One region of the Allobosea rubneri genome, then DNA from elsewhere that is predicted to be linked to it. Evidence: riboswitches for the same ligand, from Rfam matches in the RefSeq annotation. Region 1 holds a riboswitch; each other region holds the start of a gene.
What was found. A riboswitch is a leader RNA that binds a small molecule or an ion and turns the genes downstream of it on or off. The one in region 1 is predicted to bind cobalamin.
Positions count from the first base shown of each region.

Region 1 (6,489 bases):
CCTCAAAAGGAGCTAAGTAATGGCGCGCCCGAAAGGATTCGAACCTCTGACCCTCAGATTCGTAGTCTGATGCTCTATCCAGCTGAGCTACGGGCGCGTGGCAACGGAACGGAGCGGCAGAAGCCGCGTTCGGCTGACGGATGTCGAATTAGCGAGTCGGGCCGCGCTTGGCAACCCCATTCTCGCGACTTTCTTTGCCGATTGATTTTCGGCGGCGCCGGAAGCTCTCCGGCTAGCCCATCCGTGAACCAGCCAGAATGGCGCCAGCCCGTATTGGGCCGAACCGAAGCCAAATTGCGGGATCGGCGCTGGCCCTTCTTCTCAGCCCGGCCGGCGCAGCCAGACGCGGTCATGCAGCGTCATGCCGGCGAGCATGGCTATAACGAAGAGCACGACCGGGGCGAGCCCGAGCGAGAGCGAGGCCAGCGCCGGCCCCGGGCAGAAGCCGGCCATGCCCCAGCCGATCCCGAAGATCGCCGAGCCCAGCACAAGCCGTCGATCGATCGGCGATGTCACCGGCAGATGGAACGCCTCGTCGAAGGCGGGGCGCCGCAGGCGCTTCAGCACGGCCATGCCGGCGAGGGCGACCGTGACCGCGCCGCCGAGCACGAAGGCGAGGCTCGGATCCCAGGCCCCGAAGATGTCGAGGAAGCCGCGCACCCGGGCGGGGTCGAGCATGCCCGACATGGCGAGGCCAAGCCCGAAGACGGTGCCCGCCGCGAGGGCTGTGACGACCTGTGCGAATCGGTTCATGCCGCGACGAGCCTCATCAGGGTGACGGTGGCTATGCCCGAGAGCAGGAAGGCCGCGACCGCGACGGCCGAGCGCGGCGAGAATCGGGCGAGGCCGACAATGCCGTGGCCGCTCGTGCAGCCCGAGCCCATCCTCGTCCCGAAGCCGACCAGGAGCCCGGCCAGCGCGATCACCGGCAGCGAGGCGGTGATCGTCACCGGCGGCCATTGCCCGGCGGCGAGCCGGTAGAGCGGCGGCCCGAGCAGGAGCCCGACGACGAAGGCGGCATTGGTCGCCGCCTGCGTGCCGAGCGCAAGCCGCCCGAGAATGCCGCTGATCCCGGCTACGCGGCCGTTCAGGAGCAGGAGCATGACGGCCGAGAGGCCGATCAGCATGCCGCCTGCGAGCGATGGCCAATAGGCCGTCATGCCGGCATCTCCTCGTCACAGAAAATCTCGTGCAAGGCCTCGACCAACCGCGCTGCCTTCGCGGCGGTCAGCCGGTAGAAGACCTGCTTGGCATCGCGGCGCGTCTCGACCAGTCCCGCCTCGCGCAGCACGGTGAGCTGCTGCGACAGCGTCGGCTGGCGGATGCCGAGCATCTCCTCGAGCTGGCCGACCGCGTATTCGCCCTCGACCAGGGTGCAGACCAGCATCAGCCGGTTGCGGTTGGCGAGGGTGCGCAGGAGCTCGGCGACCTCCTCGGCCCTGGCCGCGAGCTCGGCCCTGGTGTTCGGCTGTTCGGCTTGCATCGTCATCGCGTCTCAGCCCCAGACCGCGCCCGGCAGCGCATCGAGCGGGACCTTGAGATAGCGCCGGCCATTGGCCTCCGGTTCCGGCAGCCGGCCGCCATTGATGTTCACCTGAAGGGCGTGGAGAATCAGCTTCGGCATCGGCAGCGTCCTGTCGCGCGCCTGGCGCAGCGCGACGAAGGACGCTTCGTCCTGGCCGGCGACATGCGGGTTCGCCCGCTTCTGCTCGCCGACCGTGCTCTCCCAGCGCGCCGCCCGGCCGCCCGGGCGGTAGTCATGGCCGGTGAACAGGCGCGTCTCGTCGGGCAAGGCGAGGATCTCCTCGATCGAGGCCCAGAGCGCCTTGGCGCTACCGCCGGGAAAATCCGCCCGCGCCGTGCCGGAATCCGGCATGAACAGCGTGTCGTGGATGAAGGCGGCATCGCCGATCAGATAGCTGACAGAGGCCAGGGTGTGGCCCGGCGAGAACAGCACGCTGACGTCGAGCGATCCGAGCTTGAAGCGCTCGCCCCCCGCGAAAACCCTGTCCCATTGCGAGGCGTCGGCCGCGAAATCCGGCCAGTTGTAGAAATCCTTCCAGAGACGCTGCACCGCGACGACCTCGGCGCCGATCGCCGTTGGCGCGCCGGTCTTCGCCTTCAGATAGGCCGCGGCGGAGAAATGGTCGGCATGCGGGTGGGTGTCGAGAATCCATTCGACCGTGAGGCCCTGCTCCGCGACATAGGCGAGGATGGCATCAGCGCTGGTGGTCGCGGTCGCGCCGGACTTCTCATCGTAGTCGAGCACGGGGTCGATGATGGCACAGCGCCGGGTCGCAGGGTCGGAAACGACGTACTGGACGCTGCCACTGCGCGGCTCGTAGAAGCCCTTGACCTGCGGGCTGCGGCCGCTCTCGCGGTCGAGCCAGGCGTTTGCACCGGCAAGGTCGAAGCCGAAGCGCGCGCCGAAACCCGGAACCTCTTCGGCCCTCATCCGCCCGTCCAGAACCTCGCCGAGCACGTGCAGGGTCAGCGCCCGCGTGCCGCCCTTGCAATGCGCCAGCACCGGCCCCGGCGCCGCGGCGAGCGCCGCCTGGAAAGCCTCGACATCGGAGCGGGTAATGGTCGCGCCGGTCACCGGCACGAAGCTGTAGGCCATTCCGGCCTCGGCGGCCGCCTGCCTTTCCGCGGCCGATCCGGGTTGGCCCGGTTCCTCGCCATCGGGACGGTCGTTGACGATCGCCTTGAAGCCCTGCGCCGCAAGGGGCTTGAAATCGGCGAGAGCAGGCTGGCCAGCCACCGAAAGCTTCTCCGAGATCTCAACGATTTTCATGGCGGCCCCTGTCGCTTGGATTTCAATATACATTTACATATAATATATATTGATGAACCGCAAGGTGCCCCGGGCATCCCCGCGCCTCGCGGCCGGCGTTGACGGCGCCTCATTCCAGCCCTACTCGTAAACGCGACGGTTCCCTCACGGGATCAAAAGGGAACGCAGTGCGGGTGGCTCGCCACCCCATGCTGCGGCTGCCCCCGCAACTGTAAGCGGCGAGCCTTTCGCCATACGCCACTGGGACCTCGGCCCTGGGAAGGCGGTGAGAAGGCGCTGACCCGCGAGCCAGGAGACCTGCCGTCAGTCGTGGTCACACGCGAACACGTTCGGACGGGGTGTTTCGATCGCTGGTTCACTTGCGCGCTGCCCTTTTTTCGGGAGCGGGCGGGAGATCGCGTTCGCGGTGACGTGCCACAACGTTGACCGCCCGAGGTTTCTTCCGTGCTCCCCTTCCCCCAGACCGCCCTGCGCGGCCCCTTGCCGCTCGCCTGCCTGCTGCTCGCCGGCACATCGCTGAATCCCCTTGCCGCCAGGGCTCAAGCAGGTCCTGAAACCATCCGGCTCGACGAAGTCGTGGTCAGCGCCACCGGCACGCCGACTCCGGCGCGCGAGGTCGCGAGCTCCGTCACCGTCATCACCGCCGATCAGATCCAGCGCGAGCAGCGCCGGACCCTGCCGCAGGCGCTCGCCGCCGTGCCCGGCCTCAACATCGTCCAGATCGGCGGCCCCGGCGGCCAGACCTCGGTGTTCATGCGCGGCACCAACTCGAACCACGTCAAGGTGCTGATCGACGGCATCGACGCCAACGATCCCTCGACCCCGAACCGCTCCTTCGATTTCGGCTCGATGCTGACCAACGACATCGAGCGCATCGAGGTGCTGCGCGGCCCGCAGAGCGGTCTCTATGGCGCCGATGCGCTCGGCGGCGTGATCTCGATCACCACCAAGCGCGGCGAGGGCCCGCCCAAGCTCACCGCCTCGGCCGAGGCCGGTTCCTACGGCACCTTCAACCAGGCTTTCGGCCTGAGTGGCGGCGACGACCGCTTCAACTACGCCTTCAACATCGCCCATCTGAAGTCCGACTCGACGCCGGTGACGCCGCCGAACCTCGTTCCGCCCGGGCGCCGCATCAACCCGAATTCCTATGACAACTGGAACTACTCCGCCCGCCTCGGCTTCAAGCTCACCGACACGCTGAGCCTCAACTGGATCGGCCGCTATTCCGACGGCTACCTGCTCTCGACCGGCGATTCCGGCTTTCCGAGCGTGCCGAACGCCTACCGCTCGAGCCAGAGCTACAAGCAGGCCTTCACCCGCGGCGAGCTGGTCTTCGACCCGTTCGACGGCCGCTTCGTCAATCGCTTCGGCATCGCCTACACCAACCAGGATCGCTCCAACCGCTCGCCGAACGCCGCCGGCATTCTCGGCCTGCCGACCGACAATCTCGGCGAGCGGACGAAATACGACTGGCGCGGCGACCTCAAGCTGATGGAGGGCCAGATGCTGGTGATGGGGCTGCAATACGAGAACGAGCGGCTGGAATCGCGCTCGCTCACCGCCTCGAACGGCAATACCGGCGCCTTCCTCGAATTGCAGTCGAACTGGAGCGAGCGCTTCTTCACCGTCGCGAACATCCGCCGCGACGAGGACGAGACCTTCGGCGGCCACACGACCTACCGGCTCGCGCCGACCTTCATCGTCCCGGGCAGCGAGACCAAGCTGAAGGCGAGCTACGGCACCGGCTTCAAGGCGCCGACGCTAAGCCAGCGCTTCAGCGATTCCCGGCCGGCCTATAATTTCTACGGCAATCCCAACCTCAAGCCGGAGGAGAGCCGCGGCTATGACATCGGCTTCGAGCAGCCCTTGCTCGACAACAAGCTCCAGATCGGCGCGACCTGGTTCCACAACGACATCGACAACCTGATCCTGACCAACGCCGCCCGGACCTCCTACACCAATATCGGGCGAGCCCAGACCAAGGGCGTCGAAAGCTTCGTCGCACTCGAGCTGAGCCCGCAATTCAAGATCCGGGCCGACTACACCTTCACCCTCGCCAAGGACGAGACCGCCAACCAGGAGCTGCTGCGCCGGCCGCGGCACAAGGCGAGCCTGACCGCCAACTGGGTGCCGATCGAGAACCTCAACCTCTCGGCGACGCTGATCTATGTCGGGGACCGCGTCGACGGGAACCGCGACTTCTCGATCTCGCGGATGCGCGCTCCGGGCGCCACCATCGTCAACATCGCCGCCGAGTACAAGGCGAGCGAGAAGCTGACAGTCTTCGGGCGCGTCGATAACCTCTTCGACAAGCGCTACGAGAACCCGGTCGGCTTCCTCGTCCCCGGCCTCAGCGCCTTCGGCGGCCTGCGGGTGAGCCTGTGAGACAGGGGGCGGCCCTGCGGCGCGTGCTTCGCGGCGCCGCCCTCCTGTTGGCCTACGCGGTGCTGGCCGCGTCGGGCCTCGGCTTCGCCGCCGAGCCTCCGGCCAAGCCGTCCCGCATCGTCTCGCTCAACATGTGCACGGACGAGCTCGTCCTGCGCCTCGCCGACCCCGCCGCGATCGCCTCGGTGACCTGGCTCTCGCAGGACCCGCGCAACGCCAATATGGCGCAGGCGGCCCGCCGGGTCCCGGCCAATCACGGCCTCGTCGAGGAGTTGCTGGCCTTTCGGCCCGATCTCGTCATCGCCGGCAGCTTCACCACCCGCAGCACCGTCGCGCTGCTGAAGCGCGTCCGCGCGCCGGTCAGGGAGTTCGGCGTGCCGCGCGACCTCGCCGGGGTCAAGGCGCAGATCGCCGAAATGGCCGCGCTGCTCGGCGAGCCCGCGCGCGGCGAAGCCCTGATCGACGAGATCGACGCAAGGCTTGCCGCGTTGGCTCGGCGCATCGGCGAGGAGCGGCCCAAGGCGCTGGTCCTGCGGCCCAACGGCTTCACCGTCGGGCGCGGCTCGCTGGTCGACGAGATCCTGACCAGGGCGGGCTTCGTCAACCTCGCCGCCGAGCTCGGCATCGACAATTACGGCCAGATCGCGCTGGAGACCGTGGCACTCGGCGAGGCCGACATCCTGATCCTCAACACCACCGAGGGCGGCCCGCCCTCGCTCGCCCATGAGGTCCTGAACCACCCCCTGATCGGCAGGCTCGGCGACCGGCTGCGGCTCGTCGCCTTGCCCTCGCGGCTCTGGACCTGCGCCGGGCCGGCGGTGATCGACGCCATCGAAATGCTGATCGACGCGGCCGCCGCGCCGCGCAACCGCAGGAGCGGCCCTTGAACCCCGCCACCACGGCCATCGCCGCGGAAAGCCGCAGCCGCTACCGCATTCTGGTCGCGCTGCTGACCGCCCTGCTCGTCGCCATGACCGCGCTCTCGGTCGCGGTCGGCTATGCAGAGCTCGACCTCGGCGCGGCCTTCTCCGATTGGCTGGCCGGCCGCGCCAGCTTGCCGGCGCTGGTTCTCCTCGAGCTACGCCTGCCGCGCGCTTTGCTCGGCGCGCTCGTCGGCTTCAGCCTCGGCCTGGCGGGCGCCGCGATGCAGGGCCTGCTGCGCAATCCGCTCGCCGAGCCCGGCCTGCTCGGCATTTCCAGTGCCGCCGCCTTCGGCGCGGTCGTCGTGTTCTATTCCGGCTTCGCCGGCGCCTTCCTGCTCGCCTTGCCGCTCGGGGGCATTGCCGGCGCGATGCTGGCGACGCTCCTGC
Region 1 covers NZ_JAWDID010000098.1:2,862-9,350, forward strand. The annotation lists tRNA gene RKE40_RS29015 (tRNA-Arg) at 21-97, opposite strand; gene RKE40_RS29020 (DUF6691 family protein) at 322-753, opposite strand; gene RKE40_RS29025 (YeeE/YedE family protein) at 750-1,160, opposite strand; gene bigR (sulfite-sensing transcriptional repressor BigR) at 1,157-1,483, opposite strand; gene blh (bifunctional sulfur transferase/dioxygenase Blh) at 1,496-2,794, opposite strand; cobalamin riboswitch at 2,914-3,113, shown strand; gene RKE40_RS29040 (TonB-dependent receptor plug domain-containing protein) at 3,239-5,179, shown strand; gene RKE40_RS29045 (ABC transporter substrate-binding protein) at 5,176-6,066, shown strand; gene RKE40_RS29050 (FecCD family ABC transporter permease) at 6,150-6,489, shown strand, end outside.

Region 2 (10,725 bases), on a different contig from region 1:
TATGTGAAGGCGGATTCGCCGATCAAGACGCTGAAGGATTTCGAGGGCAAGACCGTCGCCTATTCCACCAACGGCTCCTCGACCCATGGCGTGGTCAACGCCTACATCAAGGAAAACAACATCAAGCCGCGCCCGACTGCGACCGGCGGCCCGGCGGCGACGCTGACGCAGGTGATGTCCGGCCAGATCGATGTCGGCTGGTCGGCGCCGCCTTTCGGCCTGCAGCAGCTCGACAAGGGCGAGATCCGCGTCATCGCGACCGGCAACGACACCCAGGCCTTCAAGAGCCAGACGGTTCGCCTGCTTGTCACCAACACCGCGACGATGCAGGCGAAGAAGCCGGTGCTCGAGCGCTTCATGAAGGCGTATCGCGAGACCGTCGACGCCATGTACTCCGACCCGGCGGCGCTGAAGCACTATGCCGATTTCGTCGGCATCCCAGAGGCGATCGCCAAGCGCACCCGCGACGAGTTCTTCCCGAAGACGGCGATCGACCCCGACAAGATCGTCGGCCTGGAGACGATCGTGCCGGACGCGGTGACGCTGAAATACACCGCGCAGCCGCTGACCAAGGAACAGCTTTCCGAGCTGATCCAGATCCCGCCGCGCTGAGGATGCATCTGCGGCAGCAAGCCTTCCGCGTCATTCCGGCCGGCGCGAAGCAGCGCAGCGCCGGAATGACGGCAATGTCGATCAAACCGATCCGACGGCAGGAAGAGCGGAGGTTGGGCGCCCCATGACGATGACGGCCACGACGCCAATCTCGCCCTCGGGCGTTGCCAACAGCGAAGCGCGCGCCGTTCTGATGACGCGCCTCGCCATCATCGGAACCGTGCTGCTGCTCTGGGAGGCGATGGCGCAGTCGGGACTGCTCTACAAGGACGTCGTTCCCTCGCTGGTCCGCATTCTGCGCGAGCTCGGGCTGATCCTGCTCGACCGGCGCTTCTATGCCGATCTCGGCGTCACCGCCGGGGAGGTCGCGCTGGCGACCCTGATCGGCGGAGGGGCGGGCATCCTGACCGGCATGGCGCTCGGGCGCAGCCGCTTCCTGGCGCAGGCCTATGAGCCCTTCCTGCACTATCTCGGGCCGACGCCGAAGATCATCTTCTTCCCGATCCTGATCATGTGGTTCGGCGTCGGGCCCGGCTCGAAAGTGGCGATGGGGGCGCTCTCCTGTTTCTTTCCGGTCGCCATCAGCGTCGCCGGCGGCATGCGCGAGATCGACAAGGTGCTGATCCGCGTCGGCCTCAGCTTTCGCCTGACCTCGCTGCAGATGGTCTCGAAGATCTACCTGCCGGCGATGCGGGCGCCGGTGATCAACGGCATCAGGATCGGCCTCGGCGTCGCCATCATCGGGACCCTGCTGGCCGAGACCAAGCTCGCCAATCAGGGACTCGGCTATGCCGTGATCCAGACCTATGCGACCTTCAACATGCCGAAGATGTACGCACTGCTGCTGATCGTCTTCATGCTGGCCGTCGGCATCAATGTCTGGCTCGGCCGCTATACGGAGCTGCGGACGGTGAAGGCTTGACCACGACACCTGCCAAGACTGGCGCTGCCAAGACCATCCCTGCCGGGAGCCCGGCGATCCCGGCCTCGGCCTGGTGGCTGGCGGCGCTGCCGCCGCTGTTCTTTTCCGGCAATTTCCTGCTCGCCCGGGCGATGCGGGACGCGATCCCGCCCTTCCAGATGTCGTTCTGGCGCTGGGCGGTGGCGCTCGCGATCCTGCTGCCCTTCTGCCTGCCGGCGATCCGGGCGCAATGGCCGCGCATCAGGGCGAACCTGCCTTTCCTCGCTCTGCTCGGCGGGATCGGCGTCACCGCCTTCAACTGCTTCGTCTACGCGGCGCTGCACCACACCACCGTGGTCAACGCAGCGCTGGTCAACTCGCTCCTGCCGATCGCGACCTTCCTGCTCGCCTTCCTGATCCTGAAGCAAAGGCTGGCGCCCCGGCAGATCCTCGGCATCGCGGTCTCGCTGGCAGGCGCGGCCGTGGTGATCGCCCGCGGCGATCTTGCGGCGCTGCGCAGCTTCTCGCCCAATCCCGGCGACCTGCTCGTGCTCGGCGGGATGAGCTTCTGGGCGCTCTACACGGTGCTGATCCGCTGGCGGCCGCTCGGGCTCGAGCCGATAGCGCTGCTCGGCATCACCGTCGGCTTCGGCGTCCTGTTCCACCTGCCGCTCGTCGCCTGGGAGTATCGGAACCTCGGCGGCTTCACGCTCGACGCGGCCAGCGCCGGAACGATCCTCTATCTCGCGATCTTCCCCTCGATCCTGGCCTATATCTTCTGGAACCGCTCGGTCGCGGTGCTCGGCCCCGGCCGGACCGGCATGTTCATGCACCTCTTGCCGATCTTCAGCGCCGTGCTCGCGACACTCTTCCTTGGCGAGAGACTCGCGCTCTATCACGCCCTCGGCTTCGCGCTCGTCGTCGTCGGCATCCTGATCGTGACGCGCCCGCCCGCGGCAAAATCAGCCTGAATCAGGCGAGCACCTCGGCCAGCCGCACCCATCCCGCCTCGTCGCCGGGCAAGCCGAAGCGCAGGCGCGACGGATCGGACTGAAAGCGCCTGACATAGATGCCGGCGCGCCCGAGCCGCGCGAAGAGCTGCGGCGCATCGGGCGTCTCGAGCAGGCGATAGAGCGCCGTGCCGCCGACGACGCGACCACGCCTGGCGAGCAAAGCGTCGAGCCGGCGCGCATCATCGCCCCGCTCCCGCTCCTGCGCCGCGAGCCAGCCGGCATCGGCGAGCGCCTGCGCGCCGATTTCGAGTGCGGGTCCCGCCACAGCCCAGGGGCCGAGCATGGCGCGCAGGGCCTCGACATGCCTCGCCTCGCCGATCGCGAAACCGAGCCGCAAGCCCGCCAGCCCATAGGCCTTGCCGAAGGAGCGCAGCACCAAAGCGCCTGGCGGCAGCGCCGGAACGAGGCTGATGCCGGGCTGGAAATCGGCGAAGGCCTCGTCGATCACCAGCAGGCCACCGCGCGCTGCAAGACTGCCCGCCACGGCCGTCAGCGCCGCAAGGCCGAGGGCGCGGCCATCGGGATTGTTGGGATTGACCACGACCACGACATCCGCCCCGTCGGCCTCCGCGAGATCGGCGATCTCGCGGACCTCGCAGCCGGCCTTGCGCCAGGCCAGCGCGTGCTCGCCATAGGTCGGCCCGAGCACCGCGACGCGCGCCTGCGGGACGAGGCGCGGCAAGAGCTCGATCAGGATCTGCGTGCCGGGGGCTGCGACCACGCCGCTTTCCGGACGAACGCGATAGGCGGCGCGCGCGGCCGCCAGCAGCGCCGCCTCTTCGCGCGCGCCGGGCAGTCGCTGCCACAGGCTTAACGGCAGCGCCGGAAGCGGATAGGGGAAGGGATTGATACCGGTCGAGAGATCGATCCAGGGCTCCGGCGCATCGGGAAACAGCGCCTTGGCCGTGGCGAGATCGCCGCCATGCCAGATCGCCTCTCCCGCCCCAGCCCCGTCCGCCATGATCTTCCCCGACACCTTGCCGCTGCTCCTCGCCGCCCTGCTGATCGAAGCGGCGCTCGGCTATCCGGCGCGCTTGTACGCATGGATCGGCCATCCCGTCACCTGGATCGGGGCGCTGATCGCATCGCTGGACCGAGGGCTGAACCGCGAGAGCGCCGCCTTCGCCGCAAGGCGCCTCGCCGGCATCGTCGCGCTCGCCATCCTGCTCTGCGTGACGCTGGCGGCGAGCCTTGCCCTGGTCTGGCTCTGCCGCCTGGCCGGAGCCTTTGCGCTGCTGCCACTCGCTTTGCTGGCCTCGACATTGCTGGCGCAGCGCAGCCTCTACGAACATGTCGCCGCCGTCGCCGAAGGTCTCGAGAATGGCGGACTGCCGGGCGGGCGCAAGGCGGTCGCGATGATCGTCGGACGGAATCCGGAGAGTCTCGACGAGGCCGGCGTGGCGCGGGCCGCGATCGAGAGCCTGTCCGAGAATTTTTCGGACGGAATCGTCGCGCCGGCCTTCTGGCTCGGTGTCGGCGGGTTGCCGGGCGGAGCGCTCTACAAGGCGATCAACACCGCCGATTCGATGATCGGCCATAAATCGCCGCGTCATCTCGCCTTCGGCTGGGCGGCGGCCCGTCTCGACGATCTCGTCAACCTGCCGGCCTCCCGGCTGACCGCGCTGCTGCTGATCGTCGCGGCGGCACTGGACCGGCAGGCCGATGCTTTCGCCGCCTGGCGCGCCGTGCGCCGCGATGCGAGGCGCCACCGCTCGCCCAATGCCGGCTGGCCGGAGGCGGCGATGGCCGGAGCGCTCGGCCTCAGGCTCGCCGGGCCGCGCTTCTATGGCGCCGTCAGGGTCGAGGATGGCTGGATGGGCGACGGCCAGGCCGAGGCGACGGCAGCGGACATCAGACGGGCTCTTGCCCTCTATCGCCGCGCCTGTCTGCTGCTCTGGGGGCTGGCGGGGCTTGGAAGCCTTGCCGCCATCGTCCTCTAGAACTCGATCCCCTCCTGCGCCTTCACGCCGGCGGCGAAGTGGTGCTTCACCAGCGTCATCTCGGTGACGAGATCGGCGGCCTCGATCAGCTCCGGCTTGGCGTTGCGACCGGTGACGACGATGTGGAGATCGGGCCGGCGCGCCTGCAGTACCGCCACGACCTCGGCGAGCGGCAGGTAGTCGTAGCGCAGGGCGATATTGAGCTCGTCCAGCACCAGGAGCCGGATGCTCTCGTCAGCCATCAATTCCCTGGCCTTCTCGAAGGCGCGCGTCGCGGCGGCGATGTCGCGCGCCTTGTCCTGCGTCTCCCAGGTGAAACCCTCACCCATGGAATGCCAGGAGACCTGATCGCCGAAGGCGTCCAGCGCCTTGCGCTCGCCGGTCGACCAGGCGCCCTTGATGAACTGGACGACGCCGATGCGCCAGCCATGGCCGAGCGCCCGCAGGATCAGGCCGAAAGCGGCGGTCGACTTGCCCTTGCCGGGCCCCGTATTGACGATCAGCAGGCCCTTTTCCAGCGTCTTGCCGGCGACCTCGGCGTCCTGGACCGCCTTGCGCTTCTCCATCTTCGCCTTGTGGCGGGCGGCTTCGCCGTCATCGATCGTCATGGCTTTTCTCTGCTACTTCACCTGCATGGGCAGACCGGCGACCATGAAGACCACGCGCTCCGCCTGACTCGCAAGCCGCTGGTGCAGGCGCCCCGCCTCATCGCGGAAGCGGCGGGCGAGTGCATTCTCCGGCACGATGCCGAGGCCGACCTCGTTCGAGACCAGCACGATCGGGCCCTGCGCCTCACGGCAGGCGGCCATGAGCTCGCCGGTCGCGATGGCGATGTCGCGCTCGGCCAGGATGAGATTGGTCAGCCAGAGCGTCAGGCAGTCGACCAGCACGGGCTGCCCCGACGGTACCGCACGCAACGCCTCGGGCAGCGCCATCGGCGCGTCGACCGTCCGCCAGTCCTGCGAGCGTCGGGCGCGGTGCTCGGCGATCCGCGCGCGCATCTCGTCGTCATAGGCCTGGGCGGTGGCGATGTAGACCCAGGGCGCCGGCAGGGCCTCGATCAGCGCCTCGGCATGCCGGCTCTTGCCGGAGCGGGCGCCGCCGAGAACGAGGGTGAGCGGGGGAAGGGGCATGCTTGCGGTCTCCGGGTCATACTCGGACTCGCCCCGAGCATCTCGTTCAGGAGATTCCCGGCTCTCCGCTTCGCTTCGGCCGAGAATGACGGCACTGCATTGCACAGCGCCCGCCGGATGGCTAATGATCCTGCGGACGGTGCCTCGGCGACGAGGTGAAAAGGGAACGCGGTGCGATACCGCGGCTGCCCCCGCAACTGTAAGCGGCGCGTCCTGCGCCATCGGCCACTGGGTTTCCCCGGGAAGGCGGAGCAGGACATCAAGCTGCGAGCCAGGAGACCTGCCGTCTTTCGATGTCGTCCAACAGGCTGCCGGTGGGGTGGCCAGGAAGTGAACCAAAATGAATACGGCTACCGTCTCCAGCCAGGCCAGCGTCTCCGAACGCGCGAAAGCCGTCGCTGCCGCACTGATCCTCGGCTTCGTGCTGGTCTACACCGTCGGCTTCGCGGCCTCCGCGAATGTCCACAACGCGGCGCATGACGCCCGCCACGGCCTTGCCTTCCCCTGCCACTGACGGGGAAGCATCATGGTCACACGTGTTCTCACGGTCAGTCTTCTGGCCGGGCTTCTGGCTGGGCTGCTGATCTCGGCGCTCCAGCACGTCACCACGACGCCGCTCATCCTCAAGGCGGAAACCTATGAGGCGGCGCTGCGCGCGCAGCCTGCACCGACGCTCGCCGCCTTCAACGACGAAGCCCGCATCCACCTCGCGCACAACAATCCGGCCGCCGGTGCTGAGCATACCGGCGAGCATGAATGGAAGCCGCAGGACGGCTTCCAGCGCACCGCCTTCACCAGCCTGGTGACGATCGGCACCGCGATCGGCTTCGCCGCCCTGCTGCTCGCCGGCATGATCGCGGCCAATGAGCGGATCGATGAACGTCGGGCGCTGGCCTGGGCCGTCTGCGGCTTTCTCGCCTTCGGGCTCGCCCCGGCGATGGGGCTCGCGCCGGAACTGCCGGGCGCCGCCGCTGCCGAATTGCAGCACCGGCAGCTCTGGTGGCTGATGACCGCCGCCGTCACCGCCGGCGCGCTCTTCGTCTTCCTGCGGGTCGAGGCCTCCTGGGCAAGGGCGCTCGCCGTGCTCGCTTTGCTGCTGCCGCACCTGATCGGTGCGCCGCATCCGGCGGCGCCGGAGAGCAAGGTCCCGGCCGAGATCGCGGCGCATTTCGCGGCGCTCTCGCTCGCCATCCAGGCCGCGCTCTGGCTCGCCACCGGCTTCGCCGTCGGCGTGCTCTGGCCCTGGGCCACGCGCCGCAGCGCCGCCACCGCGGCGGCCTGACGCCTCGCGCGGCCGGAAACGGCCGCGCCAGCCCAAGGAAGTACTCTCATGCTCGAAGGCGATCTCGCCCTCGCGACCGTCGCCCGGCAGGAGCCGGGCTGCACCATCCATGTCTGCACCGTCTGCCGGCGCCAGCGCGAGGATCTGCCTGATGGCTTCGACCAGCCGGGCATCGCGCTCGCGGCGGCGCTCGGCGAACGCATGGCCGGCAGCGGCATCGCCGTCGTACCGGTCGAATGCCTCGCAGTCTGCAAGCGGCCCTGCACCATCGCGCTCGCCGCCGATGGCAAATGGACCTATCTGATCGGTGACCTCGACACCGACAGCCATCTCGACGAGATCGCCGGCGCGGCGGAGAGCTTTGCCGCCAGCGCCAACGGTATCGTTCCCTGGAAGGAAAGACCCGCCTCGTTCCGCAAGGGCGTGGTCGCGCGCGTGCCTCCTCTGCCACGCCAGCAAGGATCAAACGAATGAACGTTCCGCAGAACCCCGCGCTCGGCAAGGTGCCGTGCACGATCATCACCGGCTTCCTTGGCGCCGGGAAGACGACCCTCGTCCGGCATTTGCTCGAGAATGCCGGCGGCAAGCGCCTCGCTGTGCTGGTCAACGAATTCGGCGATCTCGGCTTCGACGGCTCCTTCATCGCCGGATGTGGCATCGAGGGCTGCTCGGAGGAGGACATCGTCGAACTGCCGAATGGCTGCATCTGCTGCACCGTTGCCGATGACTTCGTGCCGGCACTGGAGAAGCTGCTCGACCGGCCGAACCCGCCGCAGCACATCCTGATCGAGACCTCGGGCCTCGCCCTGCCGAAGCCCCTGGTCCAGGCCTTCAACTGGCCGGCGATCCGCTCACGCGTCACCGTCGATGGCGTGATCGCCGTGGTCGACGGGCCGGCCGTCGCCGAGGGTCAGTTCGCCGACGATCCCGAAGCCCTGAAGGCGCAGGCGGCTCAGGACCAGTCGGTCGACCACGACAACCCGCTGGAGGAGGTCTTCGAGGACCAGATCCTTTGCGCCGACCTGATCCTGCTCAACAAGAGCGACCTCGTCGATGCGGAAGGGCGCGAACGCGTCAAGGCCGAGATCGCAGAGCATCTGCCCAAGGCGATCAAGGTGGTCGAGACCGCCCATGGCAAGGTCGAGCCGGCCCTGATCATCGGACTGGGCGCCGCTGCCGAAGCCGATCTCGCGGCACGCCCCTCGCATCATGGCGAGGGCGAGGACCACGATCATGACGATTTCGACAGCATCGCCCTGCCGCTGGCCGAGGCCACCTCGCCGGAGGAACTGGTCGCCCGCCTCGCCAAGGCGGCCGAGGCCGAAGGCGTGCTGCGCCTGAAGGGTTTCGCCGCCGTCCCCGGCAAGCGGATGCGGCTCGTGGTGCAGGGTGTCGGCCGGCGCATCGGCCACCATTACGACCGCGCCTGGGAGGCTGACGAGGCCCGTGACGGCAGGCTCGTCGTCATCGGCCTCAAGGGTTTCGACCGGCAGGCCGTGGAAGCCGCCCTCAAGGGCTGATATCGACGCTGGCCGGCGGGCTCCTTGAGCCTTCCGGCCAGCGTGTTCAGAAAGTGATGCGATGCATCTGCTTCCGACCAGCGAGGTGAGGCTCGACGATGGCGAGGACGCCGTCGACCTCGCCCTGCCGCCGGGAGACATCATCGTCCTCTCCTTCAGCGACAGCGATCTCTCGGCCATGGCGGCCGCCGCGCATGGCGGCCGCGCCATCCGCCTCGTGCCCCTGCGGCGCTTCAAGCATCCGCTCTCGATCGACATGCTGATCGAAAAGACGCTGAGCCGCTCGCGCTTCGTGCTGCTGCGCTGCCTTGGCGGGCTCGATAGCTGGCGCTACGGGATCGAGCAGGTCGGCGCCGCCTGCCGGCAGAAGGGCGTGGTGCTCGCCGTGCTGCCCGGCGACGACCGGGAGGATGAACGGCTGGCCGACCATGGCACGGTGCCGCCGGATTTCGCAGCCACGCTGCTCGGCTATTTCCGTGTCGGCGGCGGCTCCGAGAACATGCGGCGGCTGCTGGAGCTGGTGGACGGCCATCTGCAGGCGAAAAGCCTCCCCTCTGATCGGTCTCCCCTGCCGCTCCCCCCGATCTTCGCCCTCGGCCCCGAAGCGGCGCCCTTGCCCTGGCGTGAGGCGCTCGCCGCCTTGCCGGCCGAAGCGCCTCTCGTCCCCGTGCTCGTCTATCGCTCGGGCGTCGCCGCGGGGGACACCGCCATGGTAGAGGCGATCGTCGCCGCCCTCGCCGCACGCGGCCTCGCAGCGCTTCCGCTCGCCCTGACCAGTCTCAAGGATGAGGCCGTCGCAGCCGGGCTCGCCGGACTGATCGCTGCACGCAAGCCGGCCCTGATCGTTACCACCACCGCCTTCTCGGCGCGCGAGGGCGATAGCTTCGTGCTCGACGCCGCCGATTGCCCGATATTGCAGGCCGTCCCGGTCGGCAGCCTCCGCGATGCCTGGGAAGTCTCGCCGCGCGGACTTTCCGCCGCCGACCTCGCCATGCAGGCGGCGCTGCCGGAGTTCGACGGCAGGCTTGGCGCGATCCCCGTTGCCTTCAAGCAGGAGATCGCCGATCCAGCGACCGGCCTGACATTGCGGCGGCTCACACCTGATGCCGACGGCATCGCGGCGCTCGCCGATCTCGCCGCGAACTGGGTCGCGCTCGGCCGCAAGCCGCGCAGCGAGCGCCAAGTCGCGCTGGTGATGTCCGACTATCCCGCACGCGGCGGCCGCGCCGGCTTCGCCGTCGGGCTCGATACGCCTGCGAGCGCGCTGGCGATCCGGGAGTTTTTGGCAGAGGCGGGGTATGATGTCGGTCCATCTCCCCTCGACGCCGTCGTCCCGGGCGACCGCAGGGAGACCCGGGACCCATGCCTGAGCCCCTCCGCCAAAGGTCCAGGCATGGGTCCCGGATCTCCGCTTCGCTTCGTCCGGGACAACCGCGCAGAAGGTGGAAGGGTCAGTGCCGACATAATGACCGCACTCACCGAGGGCCCCGCCGACTTCACCGTCCCGCTTGCCGCCTACCGCGCCTGGCTCGCCACCATTCCGGCGACCGCCCGCGACGCTCTTCTCGCCAGCCATGGTCAGCCAGAAGCCGATGCAGCCTGCGACGGCGAGGCCTTCCGTTTCCGGATCGTCCGTTTCGGCAAGCTCGCCATCGCCCTGCAGCCGGCCCGCGATACGACGCCGGACCGCAAGGCGCGCTATCACGACCCGGATACGCCTCCGGGGCATGCCTATCTCGCCTTCTATCTCGGTCTGCGGGAAATCGAACGGGCCGACGCCCTGATCCATCTCGGCACCCATGGCACCACCGAATGGCTGCCGGGCAAGGCCGTGGCGCTTTCGGCTTCCTGCTGGCCGCGCCTCGCCATCGGTGCCCTGCCGGTGATCTATCCCTATGTGGTCGACGACCCCGGCGAGGCGGCCCCCGCCAAGCGCCGGCTCTCGGCCCTGACGCTCGGACACCTCCCCCCGCCGCTTGCCGCTAGCGAGGCTGCCGGCGATGCGGCCCTGCTCCGCGATCTCGTCGAGGAATATGCGCAGGCGCAGGTGCTCGATCCGCGCCGGGCCGATATCGTGGCGCGCGAGATCTTCGACCGTGCACAGGCGAGCGGCCTCGCCGCAGCCTGCGGCGTCACGCCGGACCAGGACATGCCGAGCGCGCTCGCGTCGCTCGACGCGCATCTCTGCGACCTCGCCGAGATGCAGTTCCGCGACGGGCTGCACGTCTTCGGCAGCTCGGAGGCCGATCCAGTCTCCGCGGCGAACGAGCGGCGCAACCTGCTGCGGGCCCTCGATGCCCGGTTCGTAACGCCCGGCCCGGCCG
Region 2 covers NZ_JAWDID010000018.1:88,145-98,869, forward strand. The annotation lists gene RKE40_RS13950 (ABC transporter substrate-binding protein) at 1-612, shown strand, start outside; gene RKE40_RS13955 (ABC transporter permease) at 737-1,534, shown strand; gene RKE40_RS13960 (DMT family transporter) at 1,531-2,484, shown strand; gene cobD (threonine-phosphate decarboxylase CobD) at 2,486-3,502, opposite strand; gene cbiB (adenosylcobinamide-phosphate synthase CbiB) at 3,486-4,466, shown strand; gene cobO (cob(I)yrinic acid a,c-diamide adenosyltransferase) at 4,463-5,074, opposite strand; gene cobU (bifunctional adenosylcobinamide kinase/adenosylcobinamide-phosphate guanylyltransferase) at 5,087-5,599, opposite strand; cobalamin riboswitch at 5,720-5,901, shown strand; gene RKE40_RS13985 (CbtB domain-containing protein) at 5,940-6,113, shown strand; gene RKE40_RS13990 (CbtA family protein) at 6,126-6,881, shown strand; gene RKE40_RS13995 (DUF1636 family protein) at 6,930-7,355, shown strand; gene cobW (cobalamin biosynthesis protein CobW) at 7,352-8,401, shown strand; gene cobN (cobaltochelatase subunit CobN) at 8,463-10,725, shown strand, end outside.
Region 2: another riboswitch for cobalamin. It lies ahead of RKE40_RS13985 (CbtB domain-containing protein); the one in region 1 lies ahead of RKE40_RS29040 (TonB-dependent receptor plug domain-containing protein).

Region 3 (10,725 bases), on a different contig from region 1:
GCTGGGTGCCGCAGGAGCGCAACATCTTCAAATCGCTGACGGTGCTTGAGAATCTGACGGCGGTGGCGCTGCCGGGGCCGTGGGACGCGGCCCGCGTCTTTCGCATGTTTCCCCGACTGGCCGAGCGCAAGGCCAATCTCGGCAACCAGCTTTCCGGCGGCGAGCAGCAGATGCTGGCGATCGGCCGGGCGCTGATGCTCAATCCGAAGCTGCTGCTGCTCGACGAGCCGACCGAGGGCCTCGCCCCGATCATCGTCGAGGAACTGCTCAAGGCGTTGAAGGGCCTGTTCCGCGAGGAGGGGCTTTCCGCCATCGTGATCGAGCAGCATGCGCGAAAGATCCTCGAACTGACCGATGACGCCATCGTGCTCGAACGCGGGCGCGTGGTCCTGGCCGAGCGCAGTGCTACGCTGATCGCCGAGCCCGAGCGCCTCGAACACCATCTCGGCCTAACGGCCGCTGCCTGATCAACGAGAACCGGGAGGAAACGTCATGACCCAGAGGAAGAAGCCGCCGTTCCGGGGCGACATGGTCGGAAGCCTGCTGCGCAGCGCGCCGGTCAAGGACGCCCGGGCCAAGCATGCTGCCGGCGAGTTGAGCCAGGCCGATCTGACCAGGATCGAGGACGAGGAGATCAGGAAACTCGTCAAGAAGCAGGAAGAGGTCGGCCTGCAGGCGGTGACGGACGGCGAATATCGTCGCGCCTTCTGGCATTTCGACTTCCTCGACGGCTTGACCGGCGTCACGACCTACGAGACCGATGCGGGAATCCAGTTCAAGGGCGTCGCGACCAAGGGGCACGGCATCCGCGTCACCGGCAAGCTCGACTTCCCGGCCGACCACCCGCATCTCGCCCATTTCAAGTTCCTGGCCTCGGTGACCAGCCGCGTGCCGAAGATGACGATTCCGAGCCCGTCCATGCTGCATTACCGCGGCGGGCGGAAGGCGATCGACCCGAGCGCCTATCTCAGGATGGAGGATTACTACGAGGATCTCGGCAAGGCCTATGCCAAGGCGATCAAGGCCTTCTACGACGCCGGCTGCCGCTATCTGCAGCTCGATGACACCAGCCTGTCCTATTTCTGCGATCCCGAGCAGCGCAAGATGCTGGCCGAGCGCGGCGACGATCCGGACAAGCTGATCTTCGTCTATCGCGACGTGCTCAACGCCGCGCTCAAGGCGAAGCCGGCCGACATGCAGATCACCACCCACACCTGCCGCGGCAACTTCAAGTCGACCTTCATCGCCTCAGGCGGCTACGAACCGGTGGCGGACATGGTCTTCAACCAGATCGATGTCGACGGCTATTTCATGGAGTGGGACGATGACCGCTCCGGCGGCTTCGAGCCGCTGCGTTTCCTGCCGAAGGGCGACAAGCAGGTCGTGCTCGGCCTCGTCACCTCCAAGTTCGGGGAGATCGAGAGCAAGGACAATCTCAAGCGCCGGATCGAGGAAGCGTCGAAATACGCGCCGCTGGAGCAGCTCTGCCTTTCGCCGCAATGCGGTTTCGCCTCGACCGAGGAGGGCAATGTCCTCGCCGAGGACGAGCAGTGGGCAAAACTCTCGCGCATCCTCGAAGTCGCCAAGGAGGTCTGGGGATGAGCAGCGAACCCTGCTTCGACATCGCCCATCTCGCGCATGTCGAGCTTCTCACCGACAAGCCGGCCGAGAGCCTCGATTTCTTCGTCAATGTCTACGGGCTGACCGAGAGCGGGCGCGAGGGCGACAGCGTCTTCCTGCGCGCATGGGACGATTACGAGTTCCATACGCTCAAGCTGACGGCGGCGAAGACCACCGGCATTGGCCATGTCGCCTACCGGGCGACCAGCGAGCAGGCGCTGCGGCGTCGTGTCGAGGCGATCGAGGCGATGGGTTGCGGCATCGGCTGGGTCGATGGCGATCTCGGCCATGGCCGGGCCTATCGTTTCCGCGACCCGGACGATCATGTCTTCGAGATCTATTTCGACACCAACAAATATGTCGCCCCGCCGCATGAGCGCCCGGCGCTTAAGAACCAGCCGCAGCGCAATCATGGCCGCGGCTGCGCTGTCCGTAGGCTCGACCATCTCAACCTGCTCGCCCGCGACGTCGCGGCGATCCGCGACTTCCTGCCGAAGGCGCTGGGCAGCCGCGTCACCGAGCAGATCGTGCTCGATTCCGGCGAGGTCGGCGGCTGCTGGTTCACCGTCAACAACAAGAGCTACGACATCGCCTATACCCGCGACCACACCGGCAGCCTGGGACGCTTCCACCACGTCACCTATGCCGTCGACCAGCGCGAGCATGTGCTGGAAGCCGCCGACATCTTCCTTGAGAACGGCGTCTACATCGAGACGGGGCCGCACAAGCACGCCGTGCAGCAGACCTTCTTCCTCTATGTCTACGAGCCGGCCGGCAATCGCGTCGAGATCGCCAATGCCGGCGCGCGCCTGATCCTCGATCCGGACTGGCAGACCGTCACCTGGACGGAGGAGGAGCGGAAGAAGGGTCAGGCCTGGGGGCTGAAGACAATCGAGAGCTTCCACACCCACGGCACGCCGCCGGTTCCGGCAGCGGGCCACTGAGGGAAAGGGCGGCGCTCCCCGGTGCGGCCTTCAGGGCCGCATCGCAGACAGCACGAACATCGGCACGTCGCCGGGATAGGGCGGGGCCAGGAACAGATGCTGCCAGGAGGTGGCCGGGCCGAAGCCGGCCTCGTCCAGCATCTGCCGCGCCTTGTCCTCGGTAAGCCCGTCGTGCAGCGGCAGGCGGGCGGCGATATCGGCCGGATAGGTCGAGCGGTATTGCGGCGCGACCGACCAGAGCCCGTCTGACACCACGACCCGTCCGCCCGGGCGCAGGATGTCGCAAGCCTTGCGCAGCGCCGCCATCGGCTGCTCCAGCGTCCACAGCACATTGCGCAGCGTTACGATATCGGCCGAGCCCGGCGCGATCGCCGCGTCCTGCAGCGTCTCGGCGATGAAGTCGACGGCGAGGCCCTGCGCTTTCGCGGCGGCCCGTGCAACGGCGAGCATGCCCTCCGCCCCGTCATAGGCGCGCACGCGATGGCCGAGCGCGGCCGCGACTAGCGCGCAGGCGCCCGTGCCGGTGCCGAGATCGACGACGTCGAGCGGCTGCTTGGCGGCAAAGGCTGCTTCCAGGACCTCCTGCCAGAGCGCGGACTGGGCGACATGCGAGGCGACGCCGTCGAATTTTGGCGCGCGAGCGGTCCAGTAGCCGGTCACGGCATGCTGTACGTCGGAAGCGGTCATGGCGCGGCCTCTCCATAGCAGTCGGGGTCGACGAGGTATTCGATATGGCGCCGGCCGGAGGCCGTAGCACCGATCCTGACCGCGACGCCGAAGACCCGCCGGATCGTCTCCTCGGTCAGCACGGTTTCGGGCGTGCCGGAGGCGACCAGGCGGCCTTCGTGCAGCAGCGCGATCTCGTCGCAGAACAGCGCCGCGAGGTTGAGGTCGTGCAGGGCGACGATGCAGGTCACGCCGAGCCGGCGGACAAGGGTCAGGATCGAGAGCTGGTGCTGGATGTCGAGATGGTTGGTCGGCTCGTCGAGGATGAGCTCGCTCGGCGTCTGCGCCAAAGCCCGCGCGATATGCACGCGCTGGCGCTCGCCGCCCGAGAGTGTGTGCCAGAGCTGGTCGTGCCGTTCGCTCATGCCGACCCGCGCCAGCGCCGCATCGACTGCCTGCTCGTCGGCCGCGCTCCAGGAGGCGAGGGCGCTGCGATGCGGGGTGCGGCCGAGGCGGACGACGTCGCAGACGCAGAGCTGGATCTCGGTCGTCGCCTGCTGCTCGACGAAGGCGAGGCGGCGGGCGAGCTCGCGCCGCGACACCTGGCCGATATCGCGGCCATCGAGCTCGACCACGCCGGACGAGACCTTGCGCAGCCGGCAGAGCAGCCGCAGCAGGCTCGACTTGCCGGAGCCGTTCGGCCCGATCAGGCCGAGGATCTTGCCGGGCGCCGCTTCGAGCGTCACGCCGCCGACGATCATCCGCCCGGAGGTGCCCCAGGAAACGTCGCGTGCCGAGAGCGTCATGCCGGTCGCCTGGCGCGATAGAGGATGATGGCGAAGGCTGGCGCCCCGACTAGCGCGGTGACGACGCCGATCGGCAGGATCTGCTGCGGCACCAGGATGCGCGAGAGGATGTCGGCCAAAATCATGAAGATCGCGCCGATGACGAGGCAGACCGGCAGCAGGCGGGCATGGCCGGGGCCGACCAGGAAACGGGCGGCATGCGGGATGACGAGGCCGACGAAGCCGATCGTGCCGACGATGCTGACCATGGTCGCGGTCATCACCGCGGTCACCGCGAAGAGGACGATGCGCACGCGCGTCACCGCGACGCCGAGCGAGGCGGCAGCATCTGCCCCGAAGGCGAAGGCGTCGAGCGCCTTGGCGTGCAGCATGCAGATCGCGAAGCCCGCGAGCGCGACCGGCGTCGCGACGAAGACGTCCGGCCAGCGCACGCCGCCGAAATTGCCAAGCAGCCAGAACATCACGCCGCGCGCCTGCTCGGCGCTGGCGAGCGTCGTGACGATCGTCGCCGTGGCGGCGTTGAAGAGCTGCGAGCCGGCGACCCCGGCGAGGATGACGCGATCGCTCGCCCCGCCGGCGCCCGCGGCCAGCAGCGCGACGATCAGCAGCGCCGCGACCGAGCCGAGAAAGGCGCCGCCGGAGACGGTCAGCACCGCTCCGCCGAAGCCGAGGATCATCACCGCCACCGCGCCCGTCGAGGCGCCGGCCGAGATGCCGAGGATATAGGGCTCGGCCAACGGGTTGCGCAGCAGCGCCTGCAGGATCGCGCCCGACAGCGCCAACGCGCCGCCGCACAGCCCGGCCAGCAGCGCCCGGCTCAGCCGGTAGTCGAAGATCACGCCCTGCTGGATCGCGCTGACCGGATAGCCGAGATCGAACAGCCCGTTGCCAAGCGCCTGAAAGGCGGTCGCCAGCGGAATCCGCATCTCGCCGATGGTCACGGCGAGCGCGATGGCGAAGACCAGCGCGGCCAGCGCTGCGAACGCGATGCCGATCCGCGCCGGCCAGTTCGGCTGGACGGGGTGGTGGCTCACCGGGCCAGGCCGAAGCGCTCGATGCCGCGTGCCAGCGCCTCGATGCCGTCGACGGTGTCGAGCCCGGCGCGCGTCGCGCCGACATCCATCACCACGATCCTGTCCTGCTTGACGGCATCGAGCTTGCTCGCCACCGGGTCGGTCTTCAGGAAATTGAGCTTGAGATCGATGTCGTCGGCGGGAAAGCGCCGGCGGTCCATCTTGACGACGACGATCACGGCGGGGTTCGCGGCGGCGATGCTCTCCCAGCCGACCAGCGGCCATTCCTCATTGGTGGTGATGACGTTGCGGGCGCCGAGCTTCGACAGGATATAGGCCGGCACGCCGTTCTTGCCGGCGATGAAGGCATCGCCCTTGATGTCCTTGCTGGAGAACCAGACGGCGACAGGCACGTCCCGCGCCTTCATCCCGGCGACCGACTGCACCGCCTTCTCCTCGCGTGCCTTCAGCTCGGCGATCAGGGCCTCGGCGCGGTCGGACACATCGAAGATCTGACCGAATTCGCGGATGTTCTGGTAGACCAGCTCCATCGAGAACATCTTGGTCCGCACGCCGTCGCCGGGGCCGGAATTGTCCTTGCCGACGCAGTCGGTCGGCGAGACATAGGTCGGCACCTTGACCTTGGCGAACTGGTCGCGCTTCCCGACGATGCCGTTCGGCCCGATATGCCATTCGAACATCGCGGTGACGAGGTCGGGCTCCTGGGCGACCACCGCCTCGAAGCTCGGGTCATTGTCGGCGAGCCGCTTCACCTTGGCGTTCACCGCCTCATAAGGTTTGGCGACCGGGCTGAACCAGACGGCGGTGCCGACGACGCGGTCGCCCAGGCCGAGCGCATAGAGGATCTCGGTCTGCGTCTGGCCGACGGCGACCACGCGCTTCGGCGCCTGGTTGAAGGTGATGGTCTCCCGGCAGTTCTCCAGCGTCAGCGGATACTGCGTCGGCGGATACTGCGTCGGCGCGGCCTGCGCGCCGGAAGCGAGGCACAGGCCGGCAGCCAGGGCCAGCGGGAGAGAGAAACGCTGGACCATGTGCATGAAACCCTTCGAAGGCGGGAGAGAACGGCCGGCGCCGAGGCATGGGCCAAGTCGGCGCGACTTGAGCCAATATGTAATGTTATAACAAAGCTGATAGAGGGCTGCGCCGCGACCTGTCAAGCTGGTGCGAGCAAAGGCGCCGGCGGCGCTCGTAGAGATGGGCATCTGGATTCATCGCTCCCCGAGATGAAGGCGGGAAGCAGGCGATTGCGACGGAGCGGCGGGATCCTCGTCCCGCGCTTGTCCGCAACCCTCCGGAGCACCCCGCCCGAAAGACCTTCCGATGATCAGGGCAGGTCTCCTGGCTCGCGGGTCGATGCTGGTTCCGTCCGGCCTTCCCGGCGCCGGAGCGCCAGTGGACGATGGGTGGAGAGCTCGCCGCTTACAGTTGCGGGGGCAGCCTCGGCCTCGGCGCTGCGCGCCTCACCGAATTCCCTCTTAGCTCCAGGGCGTGACGCCTGGAGAACCATGATCGGCTGCGACCATAGATCGGCAAGGACCGGCGTCAAGCGGTCGGAAGCTGCGGGCCCGACGCCGTCTGCATCAGGTTGCCGCAGAGCTGGCGCAGCGTCACGACATAAGGGTTGCGGGCGAGGAAGCTCGCTTCGCCGAAATAGATCGGGATCTCCGGCAGTTCGGCGATTTCGAGTCCGGCGATGCTGGTCTCGCTGCCGTCGAGGCACCAGGCCGGGATGATCGCGAAGCCGATCCCGGCCTCGACGCAGCGCTTCACGCTCGAGCTGCCGGAGGTCGAGATCGCGATCTCCATCTCCGACCCGTCGGGGCGCAGGTAGTCGATGGCGAGGTTGCGCAGCAGCTGGCCGGGCTCATAGGTCACGAAGGGGCGCCTCTGCGCCCATTCCCGGATCTCGCCCGGCGCCGGGGCCGCGCCCCAGGCGGTGGGGAAGACGAGTGCCGGCCGATAGGTGCAGACCAGATGCTGCGGCACGTTGGGGTCACCGAAATAGCGCTCGGTGATGCACAGATCGAGGCTGCCATCCTTGATCATCTCGGGGAGGGAGGTGTCGCGCTCATAGGCGAGGATTTCGACCTGTGGGAAGAGTTCCCGGAACCGGGCCAGGATCGGCGGCAGCAGATAGTAGAAGATCGCCTGCGGCAGGCCGATGCGCAGCACCGGCCGCTCCTTGTCGAGCGTGCGGTCGAGCCTCGCCAGGACCGTGTCGAGCTCCGGCAGCAAGAGCTTGTAGAGGCTGCGCCCGCGCGGCGTCAGTGTGACCGTCTTGGCGCCCTGCTCGGAGAGGACGAGGCGCTCCTCCAGCACCTGTTCGAGCCGGCGGACATGGTTGGCGGCGGATTGGTAGCTCATCCCCAGCTTGCGGGCCGCGGCCGAATAGGAGCCGTCGCGCGCGACGATGAAGAAGGTCTGGATCAGCGTCAGATTGGCTTCGCGCATGGCTCGTTCCGCGGCGGGGAGCCCCACTCATATCCATAGGCGGCGGCCTTCCGCCACTTTCAAACAATGGCGCAAGTCGGGGCGGATCATTTGGATCGACCCGAAAGGCGAAGCGACCGAGGGTCGCGCATCGCTTTTCAGGACGCCCGTCGCCTCGCATGGCCCGCTCTCCTTCCCTCCATGTTGCCGTGATTGGCGCCGGAATCGTCGGCGCCGCAGCCGCGCATTTCCTGGCGGCGGCCGGGGCGCGGGTCACGCTGCTCGATGCCTCCGGTCCGGCGGCCGGCGCGACCGGCGCTTCGGACGGCGCGGTCTCGGTCGCGAGCAAGAAGCCCGGTCCGATGATGGACCTCGCCCGTCACGCCCGCGCCTTCTATGGAAGCTGCGAGGCCGATGGATTGCTGCGCGGCCTGTTCCATCGCCGCTCGACCTTCCTCGTCGCCCGCACGCCGCTCGAAGCTGATCTCGTCGCCGAGCACGGCGCCGATCTCGCCGCCGCCGGCGAGCGCGTGCTGGATGTCGACCGGCCGACGCTGCTGGCGCGCATTCCGGGCCTCGGCGAAGGCGTCTGCTTCGCGCTTGAAATTCCCGACGACGGCCACGCGCTCGGCTACGAGATCACCCAGCGCCTGCTGCAGCGAAGCAGCGTCGCGGTCCGGCGCAATGCGCCCGTCTCCGAGATCGTCATGCAGGGCGGGCAGGCCGTCGGGGTCGCGGTCCGCGGCGAGCTTCTGGCGGCCGACGCCGTCCTCGTCGCCGCCGGGATCGGCTCGGTCGGCCTGCTCGGTCTCGGCGATATCCTGATCCCGCGGAAGGGCCAGATGGTCGTGACCGACCGCGCCGCCGCCGGCCGGCCAGCGATCGACGGCCATCTGATGGCGGCCTCCTATCTTGCCGCCAAGCGCGGCATCGTCCGTGACAACGCCCATATCGGCCTCGTCATCGATCCCTTGGTCACCGGCCAGTTCCTGATCGGCGGCAGCCGCGAGGACCACCGCGCCGACCAGGCGACCGACGCCGTGACGATCTCGGCGATCCTGCGGGATGCGCTCGATCTCTATCCGCCGCTGCGCGAGCGCCGCGTGCTGCGGACCTTTGCCGGTGTCCGCACCGCTTCGCGCGACGGCCTGCCGATCATCGGCCCGCATCCGCATCTGGCCGGGGTCACGGTCGCCACCGGCTTCGAGGGCGATGGCATCTGCCTCGGCCCGTTCATGGGCGCCAGCGCTGCCCGGATGATCCTCGGCGAGGCGCCGGGCGTCGATCTTTCCCTGCTCTCGCCCCAGCGCTTCGCCGCCGTCGAGGCCCTGGCATGAACCCCTGCTTCTACTGGATCGGCCGCCCGGTTTCCTTCCGTCCGGGCGAGACCATCGCCGCAGCATTGCTGCGCGCCGGCATCGCCGATCTCGGCCCCGAGGGCGGAGCCGTGCGTGGCCGCGTGTTCTGTGGCATCGGCGCCTGCCAGGCCTGCGTCGTCGCGATTGCGGGCGAGGGGCCCGTCGAAGCCTGCCTAACGCCGGCGCGTTCCGGCATGCGCCTTGCTCCCCAGCCCGGCCTCGGACTGCACCATGACTGAGCTACCGGTCCTTGTCGTCGGCGGCGGGCCTGCGGGCGTCGCTGCGGCCGTGACCCTGGCGGAAGCCGGTCTGCGGGTGCTGCTGATAGAGCAGCGCGACCGGCTCGGCGGCGCCATCCATCGCCAGCCGGCCCCGGACGCGCCGCCAGTCTGGAAAGGTACGGCGCGGCACCGGCGCAATTGGGCGGAACTGGCCTCGCGTCTCGAAAGTGCGGCGGGCCTGATCGAGCTGCGGACCTCGACGGTCTTCCTCGGCATCGACGGGGCGGGGCGCTTCCTGTTCGATGATCGGATGGCCGGCCGCGTCTTTGCGCGTCGCGTCCGGGCAGCGATCGTCGCTGTCGGCGCCGTCGAGAAGATCCACCCGTTCGAGGGGTGGGAGCTGCCGGGCGTAATGAGCGCGGGCGGCGCCCAGGTCCTGCTCAAGGAAACCGGCCGGCCGCCGGAAGGTCCGATCGTCGTTGCCGGCAGTGGCCCGCTGCTGCTCGCCGTCGCTGCCCAGCTCGCCCGCGCCGGCAACCCGCCGCTCGCCGTGCTGGAGCGCGGAAGGCCATGGCAGAAGCCGAAAGCTCTGGCCGGCCTGATGACGGCCGGGCCGCAGCTCGCCGAAGCGGCCGCCTACGCCGCGGCGCTCGCCTTGAAGCGCGTGCCTTATCGTAGTGATAGCGAGGTGCTGGGCGTCAGCGAGACGGGGCAGGGGCTCGCGATCCGGGTCCGCTCGGGCTCCGCCAAGAGCCTGCTGCAGGCTCGCCATCTGCTGATCCATGACGGGCTGGAGCCGAACCGTGCCGGCATCCCCCAGCCGGCTCCCGGGGCAGAGATTCCCGTGCTGCTCGCCGGCGACGGGCGCGAGATTCTCGGTGCCGATGCGGCAATCCTAGACGGCCAGCGCGCCGCGTCGGCGATCCTCGCGGGCTTGGGGCGCACGGCATCCACCGCATCGCTCGAAGCGGATCTGAGCAAGGCACGGAACTTCCAGCTTGCGCTTGCCGAGGCCCTGCACAGCAAGGCGACGCCGCCGACAGCGCAGACCATGCTCTGCCGCTGCGAGGGGCGCCGCTATGCCGATTTCGCCGCGTTGCCGGCCGACGCCTCGGCCCGGGAGATCCGGCTGATGGGTCGCTTCGGGCTGGGTGCCTGCCAGGGGCGCTTCTGCGGCCCGATGCTCGATGAACTGCGTGGTGAGGCACTGCCCTCGGCTTCGCCGCCGCGTTGGCCGCTGCGGCCGGTTTCTCTTGCCGCCCTCGCCAATTTCTCGATTGATCAAACGGAGACCTAGAGCCGTGAATGGCACTCTCGCAAAATCGTTCAGAAGCAGCGCCCGGCCGACGATCGACGTTTTCAACCCCTTCTCCGGTGTGAGCGTCGGCAAGGTCGAGACCGCCGACGAGGTCGCGGTCGCTGATGCGCTGCGGGCCGCCCGCAAGGCCTGGCGTGCCTTCCGCTTCAGCACGCCGGCCGAGCGCAAGGGCCTGCTTCATCGCCTCGCCGAGCTGCTCGCCGAGGATGCCGAAGGGATGGCGCAGATCATCTGTGCCGAGGTCGGCAAGACGATCACCGAGGCGCGCAACGAGGTCCGCCGCGCCCAGAACACGCTGCGCCTCAGCGGCGACGCGATCACCGTCCTG
Region 3 covers NZ_JAWDID010000047.1:20,528-31,252, reverse strand. The annotation lists gene RKE40_RS22830 (ABC transporter ATP-binding protein) at 1-467, shown strand, start outside; gene RKE40_RS22825 (5-methyltetrahydropteroyltriglutamate--homocysteine S-methyltransferase) at 493-1,602, shown strand; gene RKE40_RS22820 (catechol 2,3-dioxygenase) at 1,599-2,564, shown strand; gene RKE40_RS22815 (class I SAM-dependent methyltransferase) at 2,595-3,251, opposite strand; gene RKE40_RS22810 (ABC transporter ATP-binding protein) at 3,248-4,036, opposite strand; gene RKE40_RS22805 (FecCD family ABC transporter permease) at 4,033-5,070, opposite strand; gene RKE40_RS22800 (ABC transporter substrate-binding protein) at 5,067-6,101, opposite strand; cobalamin riboswitch at 6,382-6,593, opposite strand; gene RKE40_RS22795 (LysR family transcriptional regulator) at 6,613-7,521, opposite strand; gene RKE40_RS22790 (NAD(P)/FAD-dependent oxidoreductase) at 7,680-8,837, shown strand; gene RKE40_RS22785 (2Fe-2S iron-sulfur cluster-binding protein) at 8,834-9,097, shown strand; gene RKE40_RS22780 (FAD-dependent oxidoreductase) at 9,090-10,376, shown strand; gene RKE40_RS22775 (aldehyde dehydrogenase family protein) at 10,381-10,725, shown strand, end outside.
Region 3: another riboswitch for cobalamin. It lies ahead of RKE40_RS22800 (ABC transporter substrate-binding protein); the one in region 1 lies ahead of RKE40_RS29040 (TonB-dependent receptor plug domain-containing protein).